3 regions of the Vreelandella sp. DA03-1M genome follow, and region 1 is predicted to be linked to each of the others. Evidence: predicted binding sites of a transcription regulator. Region 1 holds the regulator's gene; each other region holds the start of a gene.
What was found. The regulator PhoB, encoded in region 1, activates phosphate uptake and scavenging genes when phosphate is short. The targets are predictions, from matches to a motif close to TGTCATANNNNTGTCANA.
Positions count from the first base shown of each region.

Region 2: a site for PhoB is predicted at 3,976-3,993, ahead of ACXUPB_RS13655 (PstS family phosphate ABC transporter substrate-binding protein). Genes of this name have one in related genera too.
Region 3: a site for PhoB is predicted at 2,591-2,608, ahead of ACXUPB_RS19105 (PhoX family protein). Genes of this name have one in related genera too.

Region 1 is NZ_CM146798.1:4,546,486-4,552,202, reverse strand. It holds gene ACXUPB_RS21225 (hypothetical protein) at 1-40, opposite strand, end outside; gene ACXUPB_RS21220 (HU family DNA-binding protein) at 40-312, opposite strand; gene ACXUPB_RS21215 (NAD(P)/FAD-dependent oxidoreductase) at 439-1,659, opposite strand; partial or broken gene ACXUPB_RS21210 (chorismate--pyruvate lyase family protein) at 1,698-2,321, shown strand; gene ubiA (4-hydroxybenzoate octaprenyltransferase) at 2,357-3,250, shown strand; gene phoB (phosphate regulon transcriptional regulator PhoB) at 3,370-4,059, shown strand; gene phoR (phosphate regulon sensor histidine kinase PhoR) at 4,062-5,348, shown strand; gene ACXUPB_RS21190 (hypothetical protein) at 5,659-5,717, shown strand, end outside.
Region 2 is NZ_CM146798.1:2,900,494-2,906,210, forward strand. It holds gene pstB (phosphate ABC transporter ATP-binding protein PstB) at 1-286, opposite strand, end outside; gene pstA (phosphate ABC transporter permease PstA) at 313-1,479, opposite strand; gene pstC (phosphate ABC transporter permease subunit PstC) at 1,498-2,748, opposite strand; gene ACXUPB_RS13655 (PstS family phosphate ABC transporter substrate-binding protein) at 2,902-3,915, opposite strand; gene ACXUPB_RS13660 (sulfite exporter TauE/SafE family protein) at 4,043-4,774, opposite strand; gene ACXUPB_RS13665 (multidrug effflux MFS transporter) at 4,810-5,717, opposite strand, start outside.
Region 3 is NZ_CM146798.1:4,085,615-4,091,331, forward strand. It holds gene ACXUPB_RS19100 (hypothetical protein) at 1-323, shown strand, start outside; gene ACXUPB_RS19105 (PhoX family protein) at 392-2,527, opposite strand; gene hemP (hemin uptake protein HemP) at 2,737-2,907, shown strand; gene ACXUPB_RS19115 (TonB-dependent receptor domain-containing protein) at 3,027-5,000, shown strand; gene ACXUPB_RS19120 (ChuX/HutX family heme-like substrate-binding protein) at 5,032-5,717, shown strand, end outside.

The DNA.
Region 1 (5,717 bases):
GCAATATGCCCAGCAGCCACAGCGTCAGCTTGAGCTTCATTAGGAAACGGCGTCCTTAAGTCCTTTGCCTGGCTTAAAGGCAACATTTTTGCTGGCCGGAATTTGTAGTGGGGCACCGGTTTGTGGATTTTTACCGGTACGTGCTGCGCGCTCACGTACCGTAAAGGTACCGAAGCCGATCAGAGCGACATCTTCGCCCTTAGCAACGCTGTTAGTGATCTCATCCAAAATAACGTTCAGTACTTGGCCTGCTTTATCTTTTGACAGGTCGGCACTTTCAGCGATGGCAGCAGCGAGTTCAGGTTTGCGCATAAGAAATCTCCCTTTAGTAAACAATCGAACTTTTGTTAAAGAATCGAGCGTAAAGCAAATGCAGGTTGTTGGGCGCGTCATTAGCACTAGGTAGCTTCTCTAGCCTAGTCGTGAACGCGACGAAAATCAGCCTAGCAGCGTAGGTGCTGCTCTGGAAAGCTCCACTTTCCTTCTCACGCAGCCCCCTGTCAACGCAAAACCAATCAAACGTCCGTCTTTATTTTCGGCTAACGCACTGATATCACCACCTTCGCCTTCAATTCGCCAGCGTTCAGGTGGGGTGGTTGGCGGGTAGGCGACCACTGGCAGCAGGGGTGTTTTAACCACTATTGGCCAAGCGCCAAAGCTGACCGGCGTGGGAGTGCCCGCGAGCGTTGCCGCCAATGCCTTAGCGCTCGCTTGCAGCGGCTGCACGTACATGGCGTTAACGCCATCGACGCAGGCGACATCGCCCAGGGCGTAAATATCGGGGTGTGAAGTACGCAGTTGGCGGTCAACTTGTATGCCGCTCGGCGTTACGCTAAGACCCGCGGCTTCGGCAAGCGCCGTACGCGGCGTTAGGCCAGTTGCCATTAGTACGAGATCGGCGCTGATAGCCACGCCGTTATCCAACCGTAATATGATGTCATCACTACTGCTGGGTGTTAGTGAATCTATCGTGCGGCCTAAGCAGAGTCGGATGCCTGCCTCATTGAAGGCATCGCCCAGGGCGTTGCCCAGCGGCGCGGGCAACAGGCGGGGCAGTAGCGTAGCTTCAGGCGCTATGATGCAGAGGTGATGACCTCCGGCGTGCAGGTCATTAGCAAATTCACAGCCGACCAGCCCGGCGCCAACAATCGCCACCCTTGCTGGGCCCTGGCCTAACGCCTGATAAAAGCGTCGGTAGTCGTCTAGGTCATTAATGGTGAAGCAGCGTGGTGCTACGCTGGGGTTGATGCTGAACGGCATCCTGGGCGCAGCGCCGGTGGCTAATACCAGTGTTTCGTAGCTTAGTTTTTCAGAGCTTAGTTTTTCATAGTTGGGCGCTTGTCCAACGTCGAGAAGAAGTGTCCGGTTATCCACATCCAGTGCCGCCACGAGGGTGTGGGTAATGATGCGTGCGTTTAACTCATCCCCCAGTTCGGCAGCGTTTCGCTGGGCCAGTTTGTCGGGCGCTAGGCCTTTAGCGAAGCCGGTGGAGAGTAACGGTTTGCTGTAATCGTCACCGCTGTCAGCACTAATCAACGTGATTGAACGCTGGTCACCGAGACGGCGTAGTGCCCGGGCTAAGCCAATCCCGGCCATTCCCGTGCCAATAATGACCAGCGCAGCGTGGGATGAAGAGAGCTCTGGTTGTGAGGTGGGCATGCAGACACCAAAAAAGTCGCTGAAACAAAAGCCTGTTAGTGCTGCATGTTACACTAGTCGATCCGTTTATTGCCCTGGAGAACTTGGTGACGCCTGCAGCTTTTCGGCAAACTTCTCTCTTTTCGAGCTGGCGTCCCGTTGCTGCGGCGCGGCCTGCCATGAGCCCTTCCTGGTGGCAGTGGGTTGCTTCTACCGACTCGTTAACCGCCCGCTTAATAACCGCTGGTGGTGAGAAACCGTTTCGGGTGCGGCTGCTACGCCAGGGCGTCGGCTGGCCGCGAGAGGAAGAGGCACGGGCGTTGGGCATTGCTCCCAAGCGCTACGCATGGCTGCGTGAAGTCGCGCTGTGCTTAGATGAAACGCCTTGGGTGGTGGCGCGCTCCGTCGCTCCGCTTACTCAGTTAAAGGGCCAGCGTTTGGAAGGGTTAGGTGAGCGCTCGCTAGGCAGTTGGTGATTTCGTCAGCCAGGTTTACTTCGCGGGCCGCTTGAAGCCACTACCCAATCCCCCTTATTTGCTCGTATGAACGGTATCGAAAGTGACTGTACCTGGGGCCGACGTTCAGTGTTTTATCACGGCGGTAATCACGGTGGGTTGTCGTTGTTGGTGCAAGAGTATTTTTTGCGTGCGATGGCGGATGACCTTGATCTGCCATCGCGCTAGGCTAGCGCCTGCATCTTATTTTTCGTGAGGTAAGCATGGATCGTTCACTGTTGCGGCCGAAGGGATGGGCTCGCGTGGCAGATTTTATACAGCTGATGCGTTTGGATCGACCCATTGGCACTTGGCTGTTGATGTGGCCGACGCTTTGGGCGCTGTGGATTGCCGCTGAAGGGGTACCCGGCCGTGATGTGCTGCTGATTTTTGTGGCCGGTGTTTACGTCATGCGCGCGGCTGGCTGCGTGGTGAACGATTATGCAGATCGCCATTTCGATGGCCATGTGAAACGCACTAAGCATCGCCCGCTCGCCACCGGTCGAATCAGCGAAACCGAGGCTCAATTGCTGTTTATTGGTTTGGTGGCCGCAGCGTTTATTCTGGTGCTACTGACGAATTGGTTTACGGTGCTGCTCTCGCTGGGCGGGGTATTTCTGGCAGTTATTTACCCGTTCATGAAGCGTTATACCCATTTTCCCCAGGTGGTGCTGGGGGCGGCATTCTCATGGGCAATTCCAATGGCCTTTGGCGCCGTGCTGGGCCATGTGCCGTTGGAAGCGTGGCTGCTTTTCTGTGCAAACGTGCTATGGACGGTGGCGTACGACACGCAATACGCCATGGTCGATCGCGACGATGATTTAAAAATTGGCATTAAATCGACAGCCGTGCTGTTTGGCAACGCGGACCGCCTGATAATCGGCCTGCTTCAGGTAGCCACCCTGGGGTTGCTGGCCTGGGTAGGCTGGCGGGTCGGGTTAGGTGGGTTCTTTTGGCTAGGGCTCGCTGCAATGGCGGCGACTTTCCTGCATCAGCAGCACTTAATTCGTTATCAGGAGCGGGATCCCTGTTTCCAGGCGTTTCTGAATAATCACTGGTCGGGGCTGCTGATTTTTGCTGGTATTGCGCTAAGTTGGTGGCCTGCGGTGGGTCAGTAACTGTCATTGTCATGTAACTGTCATCAAGTCATGGTGTTATCGTCACTGACATGTCATTGAACTGTTTTTTTGGACTGTTTTCTTTGAACTGGCTTTTTTGCACACCGTGAGGCTCTGGTATGACCGCCAAAACCGTTCTGATTGTCGATGATGAATCGTCGATTCGCGAGATGATCGCGGTAGCGCTGGAAATGGCTGACTACCGTGTGCTCGAAGCAGATAACGCCCAGGATGCTCACGCCATGGTGGTTGACCACCAACCTGATTTATTGCTGCTTGACTGGATGATGCCTGGCACCAGCGGTATTGAGCTGGCTAGGCGTTTGAAGCGCGAAGAAGCCACCGCTGAGATCCCCATTATCATGCTCACCGCTAAAGGCGAAGAGGATAATAAGATCCAAGGGCTTGAAGCCGGTGCCGATGACTATATCACCAAGCCCTTTTCGCCCCGCGAATTGGTGGCACGGTTAAAAGCAGTGCTGCGCCGCGCGACACCGCGTGGCGTTGAAGATCCGATTGAGATTAATGGCCTGTTGCTTGATCCGGTTAGCCACCGGGTAAGCGCTCACGGCAAAGCGCTAGAAATGGGCCCGACCGAGTATCGTCTTCTGCAGTTTTTTATGACCCATCAAGAGCGCGCTTACACACGTAGCCAACTGCTTGACCAAGTATGGGGTGGTAATGTGTATGTCGAAGAGCGTACTGTCGATGTGCATATTCGACGCTTACGAAAAGCGCTGGGAGATGTGCATCAAAACCTGATTCAAACGGTTCGGGGTACCGGATACCGTTTCTCTGCACGGGTGTAAATGTGCGCCTATGGAGTCGTGAACTGTGGCGTCTAGCGTGGCTGGCCACACTGGGTACTTGCTTAGGCTGGTTATTGGGCTCAGCAGGGCTAGGGCTTGCGGCAGGGCTTGCTGTATGTCTGTTTTATCACTTGCGGCAGCTACGCGAACTTTATTTATGGCTAACCCTACATCCTCACGATGAGCCGCCTGCCGCTCACGGTATGTGGGGTGAATTGTTTGATCGTTTATACCGCTATCAGAAAAGCCAGCGTATAACGCAAAGTCGGCTGCGTGCTACTTTGGCCCGTATTCAAGAGTCGTCTGAAGCGATGCGTGACAGTGTGGTCATGCTCGACCGCCACGGTGATCTAGAGTGGTGGAACAGCGCTGCAACGAACATGCTAGGGCTACAAACTGCCCATGATCGTGGTCAGCACATTACCAACCTACTGCGCGAGCCAAGTTTCATCCGCTACTTCAATGCGCGGGAGTATGGCGAGCCGTTAACGCTGACATCGCCGATTGACGAGCGTCGAATCCTGCAGTATCAAATTACCCTGTACGGTGACGATGAACGGCTGGTAATGGCCCGGGATATCACGCGCTTGCACCGCCTGGAACAGATGCGGCGCGACTTTGTTGCCAACGTCTCTCACGAGCTTCGCACGCCGCTAACCGTCCTTTCCGGCTATCTGGAAACCTACAGCGATATTGCTGACCAGTTACCGCCGCGTTTGGGCAAAAGCATCAACCAGATGCAGGAACAGACGCAGCGAATGCAAAACCTGGTCAATGATCTATTGCTGCTCTCCCGGTTGGAAATCGACCAGGGGGGGAAAGATCACCAACCGTTGTCGCTAGGGCCTATGCTACAAAGCATTTGTGATGATGCGCTGGCGCTGTCGAATCAGCGTCATACCATTACTGTCGCGCTTGAAAGCGATGCACGCCTGCTGGGTAGTGAGCAGGAGATTCGTAGCGCCATCTCTAATCTCGCTTTCAATGCCGTTCGCTATACGCCAGCAGGTAGCCACATCACATTACGCTGGAAAGCTAGCGCGACTGGTGGCGGCTGTATCGATGTGGAAGACAATGGTGAAGGGATTGATCCTGTCCATATTCCCCGACTAACCGAACGTTTTTACCGTGTCGACAAAGGCCGCAGCACCGCAACTGGCGGCACTGGCTTAGGCTTGGCAATCGTCAAGCACGTACTATTACGCCACGATGCGCAATTACAGATTGAATCCCACCCGGGTAAAGGGGCGCTTTTTCGCTGCTCATTTCCCGCTTCACGTCTTGTATAGGTCTCAGTAAGCGACCTTTCGCACCATACCTGTAAAGGTGTGCAATATTGGCATGTGAGGTTGGTAAGAGTTTACTCATGTGCCATTTTTATACAGTTTTTAGGCTTGGTATTTCGATATTAACAGAGTGCTATAGCTTAACTGGTTTTAGTTAACTCATTGATTTTTATTTATTTAATTTTATTTTTTTTGTTTTTGGCATGCCCGCTGCATTGTTAAAAATAAGGAAGACGACCGCAGGAAATGCTGGCTTGTATATAAGCCCTTCTTTCTTAACCAAGCGGTAATAAACAGCGATCGGAGGTGGAATATGATGTCCAAGGATTTACTCAAGAAAGCTGGCATTTTAGGTGTATCTTTTGGTTTGAT
Region 2 (5,717 bases), 1.6 Mb from region 1:
CCATTTCGACCAATCCTTCGGTGCGCACGCTAGGAATCAGATCGTTCATGCGATTCAGGCAGCGTAAGAAGGTCGATTTACCACACCCAGAAGGGCCAATTAGCGCCGTCACATTTTTCTGAAACAGATCAATATTAAGGTTATTCAACGCTTGGTTTTTGCCATACCACAGATTCAAATCACGAACTCGGATGCTCAAATCGTGGCAGGCCTGATTATTACGCGTGTAAGGCTGCCCAACCGCAGGTGCATGCTGGTCGTTCATTACAGGTGCTTGGCTATTCATAGCAATGTCCTCTATAACGCACTGGCCTACCAGCGGCGCTCAAATTTCTTACGTAGCACAACGGCAAAAGCGTTGAGTGAGATGAGTATGGTGAGTAGCACCAAAATACCACCGGCTGTTTTTTCTACAAACGCCTGTTCAGGCTCGCCTGACCAAGTAAATATTTGCGCGGGCATAACGGTGGCCGCGTTGGTAAACGAAGCGCCAACATCGGGGATAAACGCCACCATGCCGACAATAATCAGCGGTGCTGTTTCACCCATCGCCTGAGCAAGGCCGATAATGGAGCCTGTCATAATGCCCGGCATTGCCAACGGCAGAACGTGGTCGCGTACCACTTGCCAGCGCGAACAGCCCACCCCAAAGGCGGCATGGCGTATGGAGTCCGGCACGCTACGTAATGCGGTTCGCGTTGAGATAATGATCACCGGCAACGTCATCAGCGCTAGCGTCATACCACCGGCCAACGGCGATGAACGTGGCACACCGAAGAAGTTGATAAAGATCGCCAAACCTAACAAGCCGAACAAGATCGAAGGGATGGCGGCCAGGTTATTGATATTAATTTCAATCGCCTGGGTAAAACGGTTATCCGGCGCAAACTCTTCCAAATAAACCGCTGTCATTACCCCGATAGGAAATGAGATCGCCAGCGTTACGATCATGGTCATCACGGTGCCGACCACTGCCGATAAAATACCGGCATTCTCGGCGATTTTGGAATCCCCAGAGCCAAAAAAGGTGCTATTGAAGCGAAGATCCACCTGGCCTGCTTCAACACGCTCATCAAGAGCAGCTTGCTCTTCTTCACTCAGGCGATTTCGGTGCCCCTTCAGGTACTGGTCAACTTCACTGTTTGCCAACACCCACTGCGCTTCGCTGGTACCAATCATCCCAGGGTTATTGCGCAACTCCATGGGAATCACTCGCACCGCCGTGCGACTGATTAACGGTAGCAGCTCTTGGTCAAACGCCTGCCGTCCATCGGTTTGCGCTTCTTCGGTGTAACTAATCTCGGTCTGGATATACGCCTGCTGAAAGGCTGGCAACCCCTTGCTCAGCATATCGGCAAAAAACAGCACCAGAAACAGGCCTGCCAAGCCCAACGATCCCATTGATATCCATTTAAGGCGGGCAGACTTACGGTGACGCCGCTTAAGCTGCTGGCTGATTTCGTCAAAAGTATGGCTCATCGAAACAGTTCCTCAGCGTTACAGGTTATTCACGCGGTATTTTTCGCGGAAACGACGGATCATCAGTACAGATACCAGGTTCAGCGTGAGCGTCACCGCAAACAGCACCAGCCCCAGGGCAAAAGCTGACAGCGTTTCAGCACTTGCAAACTCTTGGTCCCCGGTTAAAGCCGCCACAATACGCACGGTCACCGTGGTCATATCTTCCAGCGGATTAGCGGTAAGATTGGGCCGCATGCCTGCCGCCATCACCACAATCATGGTTTCACCTAGCGCGCGCGACATACCCAACAGAGTGGCTGAAATAATACCCGGCAGAGCAGCAGGAATGACCACATCTCGTATGGTTTCCCCTTTGGTCATGCCTAATGCCAGCGACCCTTGGCGCATACTATCGGGCACAGAGTTGATCACATCGTCCGACAGCGAAGAGATAAACGGGATGATCATGATGCCCATCACGACACCAGGGGCGACGGCGTTATTATAAGAAGCGTCGAGCCCAAAAAAACCGGCGATATTGACGATAATCGGCGCTACCGTAATCGCGGCAAAAAAGCCGTAAACCACGGTAGGAATACCTGCCAGAACCTCAAGGACGGGCTTGGCAATGGTGCGCACGTTACGTGGTGCATACTCGGACATATAAATCGCGGAGAGCAGGCCGATAGGAACAGCGACCAGCATAGCGATAGCGGTAATCATAAAGGTACCGGCAAACAGCGGTACCGAACCAAATTCAGCCCCACTACCGTCTCCACGACCCGCTGACGCTAAAAAGCTCGCGCCTGGATTCCACGTGGTGCCGGTAATGAACTCCCAGAAGCTGTGCATTTGGAAAAAGCGCAGCGCCTCGGAAATAATCGAGAACAAAATGCCGAACGTAGTGAAAATCGAGATTAACGCTGCCCCGGCCAAGACCATGCGGATAACCCGCTCAATGGCCTGACGGGCGTGAAAATCAGGTTTAACTTGGTTAAGACTTACCATCAGCCCTATTGCTGCAATCACTAAACTCGCGGACAGCAAATAGAGCGTGGGGATATCGGCGCCCATTAGAAGCAGCACAAAAGCCCCCAGCGCACTCACTACCACGGCTGGACCAGCGGTCGAAAGCACGGTGAACCAGGCGTATTGATCTGGCTGAGCAAACATAGCCGTGCCCGCACTGCGTAAACGGGTGGCTTTTGAACGGCCAGCAAAAAACGCCAGCAACCCCAGCAGTAGTAACGCACCGCAAAAAATCAGAAGAAGCTGGTTAGTCTGCATCGAATTTCTCTCGCATTACTTAATGAAATCGTATTGGCGACTACTTTGGGGCACAAACATTACAGCAATGTGACAAACGCCAATTTATCGCTGTCATAAAATGAAAGGCCGACAGCTTACGCTGCCGGCCACTTTCATTTCTAACTTAACGACTTACTTAAGAACGTCTACTGACATTGTAGTGCGATCTGCTACAGCCTGACGCCACTCTTCGCGCTCTTCTTCAGGCAGAACGATCAAGCCGATATCTTTCAAGTAACCATCTGCGCCAATCATCATCTCGCTCATGAACATATCGACGTAGTCAGCCATCGGCGGTACTTCTTCAGCGTGCTGGTTCTTCACGTAGAACCACAGTGAACGCGCAACGGGGTAGTCACCTGAGCTGATTGCTTCGGGCTCTGGCGCAACACCGTTGATGGTAGCACCGTTCAGGGAATCGGTATTCTCTTCAAGGAATGAGTAGCCAAAGATACCCATTGCCCCGGTATCTTCACTCAAGCGCTGAACGATCAGGTTGTCGTTTTCGCCAGCGTCGATGTAAACACCGTCAGAGCGAATATCGGTGTAGCCTTCTTCGCCGTAAACATCCATTTCAAGCGATGCAGTTTCCAGTACTAGCTCTTCAAAAGCGTCACGGGTACCAGAAGTCGTTGGCGGACCATAGATGGAGATTTCACGGTCTGGCAGCGAAGAATCAATTTCGCTCCAGTTAGTGTAGGGGTTATCAACTAACTCACCATCAACCGGCACCTGGGCGGCTACTGCCATGAAAATCTGCTCAAGCGTCAGGTCAACAACGTCATTTTCGTTGGATTGGCCTAAAACGATACCGTCAGAGCCGATTTTAGCTTCGGTGATATCGGTAACGCCGTTCTCTTCACAACGCTCAAACTCAGCGACTTTCATGCGGCGTGAAGCGTTAGTAATGTCTGGCGTGCCTTCGCCAACACCGTTACAGAACAGACGCAAACCACCGCCCGAACCAGTTGATTCAATAACAGGCGTCGGGTTGCCGGTAGTGGCACCGAACTCTTCAGTTACGTAGCTGGCAAACGGGTAAACGGTACTGGAGCCTACGATACGGATTTGATCACGGGCTTGGGCAACACCGGCAACGCTCATTACAGCAGCCGCGATAACGGTGGTTTTTAGAATACGGTTCATGCGAAAAACTCCTGTTCATGTAGGGATCTAACCTTCGCAAGGCATACCTTGCACTGGTTCCATGACAACTTCATGACAGTGAGTAATACATGAAAGAATTTTTGCTACATGAGGAATTCGCTTTCGTTTACAGCAGTAAACCCAGTGCCGCCAAGGTACACAATGCTAGCGAAGCGCCTTGCAGTAAACGTCTATCCAAGCGATGAGCAATGGCGTCCGCCACTGCATTACCTACGAGTACCGCAGGGAGAAAGGTAAGGGCAACCTGAAAATGCCAGAGCTGAATCTGATTAGCGAAGGCGAGAGTCATAATGGTCAGCATTGAGGTCAAAATGAAAAAGGCCGCCAGATTTCCCCGCACCCGATCAGCAGGCAAGCCGTGCATCAATATCACCATGGGCGGGCCCCCGATGGCAGCAACGGTGCCAAAGATACCTGACAACACACCGGCGCCGAATAGCGTTACTCGATTAACCGGCAGTTTAAAGCGGCACAACGTCACCAGCACAGCAAACAGTACGATGATGGCAATTAGCTTTTCTAACAAAAACATCGGCGCGGCGAGCAGCAGCCAAATACCCAGCGCATTGCCAGGCAGGCGCCCCACTAACGCCATGCCAATGGAATCCAGACGCACCTCATGCCAATAGTGACGCACCATCATTAACGAAACGGTAAAGCCAAACAGCACTAAAATGACCGGCACCAATCGTGGCTCAAGCATCAGCAGCAATGGTGCTCCGATCACGGCCAAACCGAAACCGGTTGCCCGCTGAACAAAGGCACCCAGTAGCAGCACGGCTGCGCAGGCTAACCAAGTACTCATCGGCATATTGACCCAAGCCAACATGCTATCCATCACTGCTGCTCATTCTTATTGCTCATGCCTACGACTCATCCCTGTGAATCACTTATGACGGGCGCCTTGGTTAATTTGCGTACGCCGATATTTCCCAACAAAGCGGCGCCCAACATGGTCAGCACCATTGGCCATAGGTGCTCAACTTCAAACAATCCGACCATCACCCCCGCGAGAGCACCACAGGTAAACTGGATGCCGCCTAACAGCGCCGTTGCAGTAGCGCTAATATGACCAAAATGATCCAACAATGAAGAGATTGCGTTCGGGGTAATCAGCCCAATCATGCCGGTGAACAGCATAATCAGTGGCACAACAACCATGAGTGACGCGATATTTAACGCCGTCACTACTACTAACCCTAGCGCTGCCGCTAACTGTATAAGCAGCCCCAAGCGTAGATTTTGCTGTGGCGTGCGTTTACGCAGCAGGTGAATATTGACGCGGTTGGAGAGCGCAATGACCAGTACGTTGACACCAAACACGAGCGGATAGGTACCTGGCGATAGACCAAAATAGTCGAGATAGAGAAACGGCGAAGCGGTTACAAAGGCAAAAAGGCCGGCAAAGGAAGCGGCTACTGCGCAGATATAGCCCATCCCTTCACGATGTTTGAGCACGCTGGCGTAATTGCGAATAACCTGCCGCGGTGACGCCGCAGGAAGCGACATATCGCGAGTTTCAGGCAGTCGCGTTCCTAACAGCCAGAGTAAAAAGCCTGCATAAACAGCCAAGAAAACAAAAATTAACCACCAACCGGCCACATGCAACAATAGGCTTCCCACGGCGGGCGCCACCAACGGTGCCAGCATCATAATCATCGCCATGGTGGACATTACTTTAGCGGCCTCGCGCCCACTAAAGCAGTCGCGCACAATTGCCGCCGAGTTGACCACGCAGGCCCCGCCCCCCAGCGCTTGAATAAACCGCCAGGCCAGCAGTG
Region 3 (5,717 bases), 460 kb from region 1:
TTCCAACCCAACATGCCCATCACGCCTGGGAAAAAGCTAGCCGTTTGGCGCCGCCACCCAAGCCACCCCAACTACATTTTTGCATGCCTGCCATGCCGTCGATGAGGCTAATTCGCGCGGTCGATATGGGCTGGTGGCACTGCAGGCGGCGTTGGCTTTTCCGTCGCCATATAGTGCCGCTACTGGCCTGCGACGACCAATTACTGCGGGATATGGGTCATAGCCGCGAAGATATTCGCTGGGCTAGCCAGCTGCCATTAAGGGTCGATGCCATTCAGGCGTTAGAAGCCCGACAGAAAAAGCGTCAGGCTCACCCAGCCTAGAATTAAAAAGCTTCGAACCCGGGAGAGGTCGAAGCTTTTAATGAAACCCTTAAGAACGCTTGGTATTTTTAAACCCCAATCGGCCCGCCGTCGCGTTTCTGAATCACAACGGTCGATGCCCGAGGACGTACTTGACCATTAGCTGCAACGGTGGCGTCTTGCACAAGCTCGCTACCATCGGCGGGCCAGTTACCCGGATGCTGAATGTTAATAAACAGCGCGGTTTTATCCGGCGTGGCAAATATGCCGGTGACTTCACAGCCGTTCGGCCCCACCGCAAAGCGCTTGAGCTGCTGCTGATTGCTATTGTTAATCACCGGGCCGGTACCCTGGATATCGTCAAGACCATTAGGTACCACCGCGAGCAGCTGGTCGTTGGTGTACTCCGTGATGCCGTCATAACCATTATCGGTCTGAATCCAGAGAATGCCCTGACCATCATCGCGCTCGTCAAACCAAAGCCCATCGGGGCTGGCAAACTGGTTCATTGCGGTTAAGCCCGAGTGGTTATCAGCATCGTCAACCGCCGCGCCAAACACAAATACCTCCCAGGTAAAGGCATTCGGTAAGCGGCTTTCGCGCCAGCGGATAATGTGCCCAGCCTCGTTATTGGCACGTGGATTAGCCGCATTAGTGGGTGCCAAGTCGTAACCTACCCCCACCTGCTCCAAGCTATCGCCACCGTTGGTATAAGTCGGTGCTGTTTCTTCACCTGTGCGTTGCGTGTTGTTGGTTAAGGTGAGGTAAACATCCCCCGAAGCCGGATCAACGGTCGCCCATTCGGGACGATCCATCGGCGTGGCGCCCATTAAGTCTGCCGCGTCGCAGGTATTGATAATCACACCGGCTAAATCGTCCTCAGCCAGGCCTAAGGCCGCTGCCAGCGTTCGGCCGTCCTGTGATTGCGCAGCAGGTGTCAGCGGCAGCCACTTACCACTGCCATCGGCGTGAAAACGGGCCACATAGAGGGTGCCGTTATCCATATACTTGCTGCCGATGGCAAGACGGTCATAGTGCTCACCGGGACGATTGGCATCGGCGGGATCCCAGGCGGCATCGGAGACGTATTTATATACGTACTCGTTTCGGGAATCGTGCCCCGAGTAGTAAACCACTGGCTGACCGGCTTCCAGCTTGCCTAACCAGCACCCTTCATGGCGGAAACGCCCAAGTGCCGTACGCTTAACCGCAAGGGCATCGCTGTAAGGATCGACTTCTACCTGATAGCCGAAGGTACGCGCTTCGTTACGGTAGTCATCCTCGGCGCGCTCGCCGCGGGGGGTAATATCGAAGCGGGCAAACTCATCGTTCTGCTCTGAAGCGTCACCCGCCGAGGTTTCCCAGGCATAGCGGCCGCGTTCAGTGGGAATACCGATGCGCGCGTCGTCCTGGAAGCGCTCGCCAGTATGAACAAAGACGTTTGGCCAGTTCTCTTCACAGGCAATATAGGTTCCCCAGGGCGTTACCCCGTGACCACAGTTATTGTTGGTACCACGGGTTTGGTTGCCCTCAGGCGAAAAGCGCGTTTTGACGTAGTCACTGCTTGCCACGGGCCCGGAAAGCTCCATCACCGTCGCGCTGGTGAAGCGGCGGTTATAGCGCGACCCCGGCACATGCGCCCATTGGCCGCTGGCGTCCTTTTCGACCTCGACAACGGTGACACCGTGAGCGTTGATTTCGGTGCGCGACTCCTCTGCTGGCCGCTTACCCGCTTCAGCATTGGTGGGGCCGCCCTGAGGTGCCCATAGTGCATCTTGATCGATATATTCGTTATTGAGGGCCAGTATAAATCGACGTGAGGCGTTGTCAGCATCCAGGGAAAAACCGGCCATACCGTCATGATGCATGCCCACACTCTCCGCCTGACGCTCCGCAGTCATCGGCTGTTCGGGCTGCCAGGTAACATTTTGGTTAAGCGGCGTGCCCCACGGCACCAAGACTTGGGCCACATAACCTTCCGGCACCACCACGGCATCGGTGAGTGACCCATGAATCGCCTCAAACGCCAGCGTCAGGGGTGTTTTTTGCGCGCCGCTTGAGGCAAGCGCTTGAGCAGCACCGCCAAAGCTAAGCATTGAGGCAGCCGCCATGCTCAAACCACCGCGCATCACGTCGCGCCGTGACACATGGCGCGCCAATACTTCGGCAAAAGGTTGGTTGCCGCTGTGGTTAAACAGGCGATGGTCTTCGATCTCTTTACTCATTATGGTCTCCCCCTGATCGTTTGTAGGCCAACGATTAAACGTTAGGAGACACTAAAGAAGCTAAATGACAGCAAGATGACGGAGCGCCTGCATTTAGATGAAGAACGGTCGAATGCTAGCCACCTTTACTCCCCAAACCTATTGAGGGATGTCTGCAACTCTGCTAAATTAACGCTAATAGTTATCATTAACATAGGAGTTGCTCTCTCATGCAGTTACCCGCAAAGGGCACTGGTCAGGGAGATACGTCGGCCTCGACGCCCCGCGAGGTGGATAGCCAAGAATTACTTGGCAGCTCAGGCCAGTTGGTTATTCACCATGAACAGCGCCGCTATGTATTGCGACGTACTAAAAGCGGTAAGTTAATCCTTAACGCCTAACGTCCTTAACATCTAAGCACCTAATTAAATTAAAAATTTATATAGCAAAGCCAGCCAGGTAGCCCATCGCACCCAGCCAGCGACCTCTTCTACTTATCCCTGTTGGAACTCTCTGGCTCATGAACCACACACGCACTTTTGGTGGCCTCTATTTAACGCTGCTCCCACTGCTAGCCGCCCAAGCAGACGACGCCGAGCTTAATCCAGTGACGGTCACCGGCACCCGAGCGCCTACGGATCTTTCACAGGCGCCGCTAATTATCGATGTTATTGATCGCGATGATGCTGTGCTGACCACCGCCAGCCGGGTCGAAGACGTGCTTAGCCGCCAACCCGGCCTGCACGTGGCGGGTCAAGGGCGCCGAAATGGCCAAACGTTGAGTATGCGCGGCTTTGGCAGCAAAGGGGTGCTGGTACGTTTGGATGGCGTTCGCCAGGATATCTCCACCGGCCACATCGGCAACTTCTTCCTCGACCCTGGTTTGATTCAAGAAGTACAGATAGCGCGCGGCGCACTCTCCAGCCTTTACGGCAGCAATGCCATGGGCGGCGTGGTTAGTTTCACCAGTGTGGATGCCAATGACCTGCTGGCCCCCGGCAAAGATAGTGGTGTACGCCTTTCCGTAGGCGGTGCGACGGCCAGCGACGAACTGCGCGGCAGCCTAACCGCCTTTGGCCGCCGCGATACCGCCAATGGCCGGGTGGATGGCCTGTTTTCAATTGGCCGGAGTGAATCCGGCGATATTCGCCGCGCCGGGGGCGATGAAGCCGAAGAGGATGCCACGCTCAATAGCCTGCTGCTAAAAGGTGGTTGGGAGCCAAGCGACGACCAGCGGCTGTTTATGAGCTGGCAGCACTACGACGAACGCGCCACCCAGCCCGCCAACCCACAGCAGCTTTCCACCGATGCCAGCAATCCGCTGCATGACCGCGATGTGGAAAGCAACAACGTCCAGTTGGGCCACCGCTGGCAACCCAGCGCTGCCACCGAAGTCACTTCGCAGCTTACCTTTAGTCAGCAGGATATCGACGAGCCCCAGGCCAACCGCACCCTAGAGCGGGTCGGTCTTCAGAGCGACGGCTTCCACACTATGGATCACGGCTGGCTCTCGCAAACACTGGTGTTCGGCGCCGAATTGGAGCAAGCACGCCAACGGCCAGATGGCGAAGCGAATGGCTTCCCCAACGCCGATATCGACACCCAGGCCGCCTATCTCGACACCACCCTTACCGCTGGCAGCTATCTAGCCGATGGTGGGGCTGGGCAGTTTGATATTGGCTTGGGAGCCCGCTACGACCGTTACGACGCCAGCGGTAATGAAGCCGATAGTGTCCACGACCAAGTGTCACCGCGTTTTCGCCTCGCTTGGCGACCCGACGATGCCCTGATGCTGGTCTCCGGCTACGCCGAAGCCTTCCGAGCCCCCAGCCTTTCTGAGCTTTACGCCAACGAGCGCCACTTTGCCGGTTTCTGCGCCGGGCCAGCCTTCTGCACGCCGGACAATTACTGGATTCCCAATCCCAACCTCTCGCCTGAATCCAGCCACACCTGGGAAAGCGGCGTGGTCTGGCATCAGGGCGACTGGCAGGTTCGTGCCAGCTACTTCGACACCCGCGCCGACGATTTTATCGACACCCACGTCGACATCATGGCGGGCACCACCCAGGCGGTGAACGTTCAGCGCGCCCAGCTATGGGGCTATGACGCCCGGGTGACCTGGCAGCCCAGCGCTTTCCCGCTACTCACCAGCTTTGTGGGTCTTTCGGAAGTCTCCGGCAAAGACCGTGATTCTGGCGAGCCCCTAGGCAGTCAAACACCCCTGGAAGCCACCCTGGGTAGCGAGGTGGCGCTGTACAGCAGCGATATCCGCCTGGGCTGGCAAGCACGCTTTGCCCAATCTTTCGATAAGCAGGGCGATGACGAGCGCCTTCCCGGTTACGGCCTACACGATGTGCATCTCGCCTGGCAACTCACCCCGGCCGTGGATACCTCGCTGCGCCTTGCCAATGTTGGCGACAAGGTATGGTACCGCCCCGACGGCAGTCTGGGCGATGGGCGCAGTCTTTTCGCCACCCTTAACTGGCAGTGGTAAATCCATACAGTCAACCCGATAGAGGTGCATCATGATTCCATCCCAACAGATCGCGATTATCGAAGCCTTTGACGCGGCACGCTGCGCGCAGCCGCGGCTACCTGCGATTGAGATTGCCGAGCGCTTATCGATCAGCGAAGGCGAGCTGCAGGCCGCCCGGTTAGGGCGCGACGTTTGGACGCTGCCGCTCTCGCCCAGCGATGTCGCCGCCTACCTGCCCCAACTGGGGTGGGTGAAGGCGTTGACTCGCTCCCGGCTGGCCGTGTTAGAGCAAACCGGCGATTACCCTGAACTTGGCGGCGGACCACAAACAGGCCTGTTACTCGACCCAGGTGGCCTGGATCTCCGCTTGCTCTACACTCACTGGCACTGGGCCTGCCTGATTCGTGATCCTATGCCTGACACCAGCGTGGAAGAAGCGCAGTGGCGCTGGAGCCTACAGATATTCAACCAGCATGGCTGTGCCGTTCACAAATGCTTTGCCCTGGAGAACCCGCTGCCGCGCCCCTGGGGGGCCTTAGCGGCCTTGGGCACTCGGGACACGCCAGCGTTTACCCAGAGCATGCCCCGCCTAAAGCGCCCGCTGCCCGAAGCGCCAACCCTCGCTAGCGAGTGGGGCGCGATGCGCGACGTGCACCAGTTCTTTGCCCTCCTCCAGCGTCATCACCTGGAGCGCATTGAGGCCAACCAACTGATGGAAGGCCGCTATACCCGCTC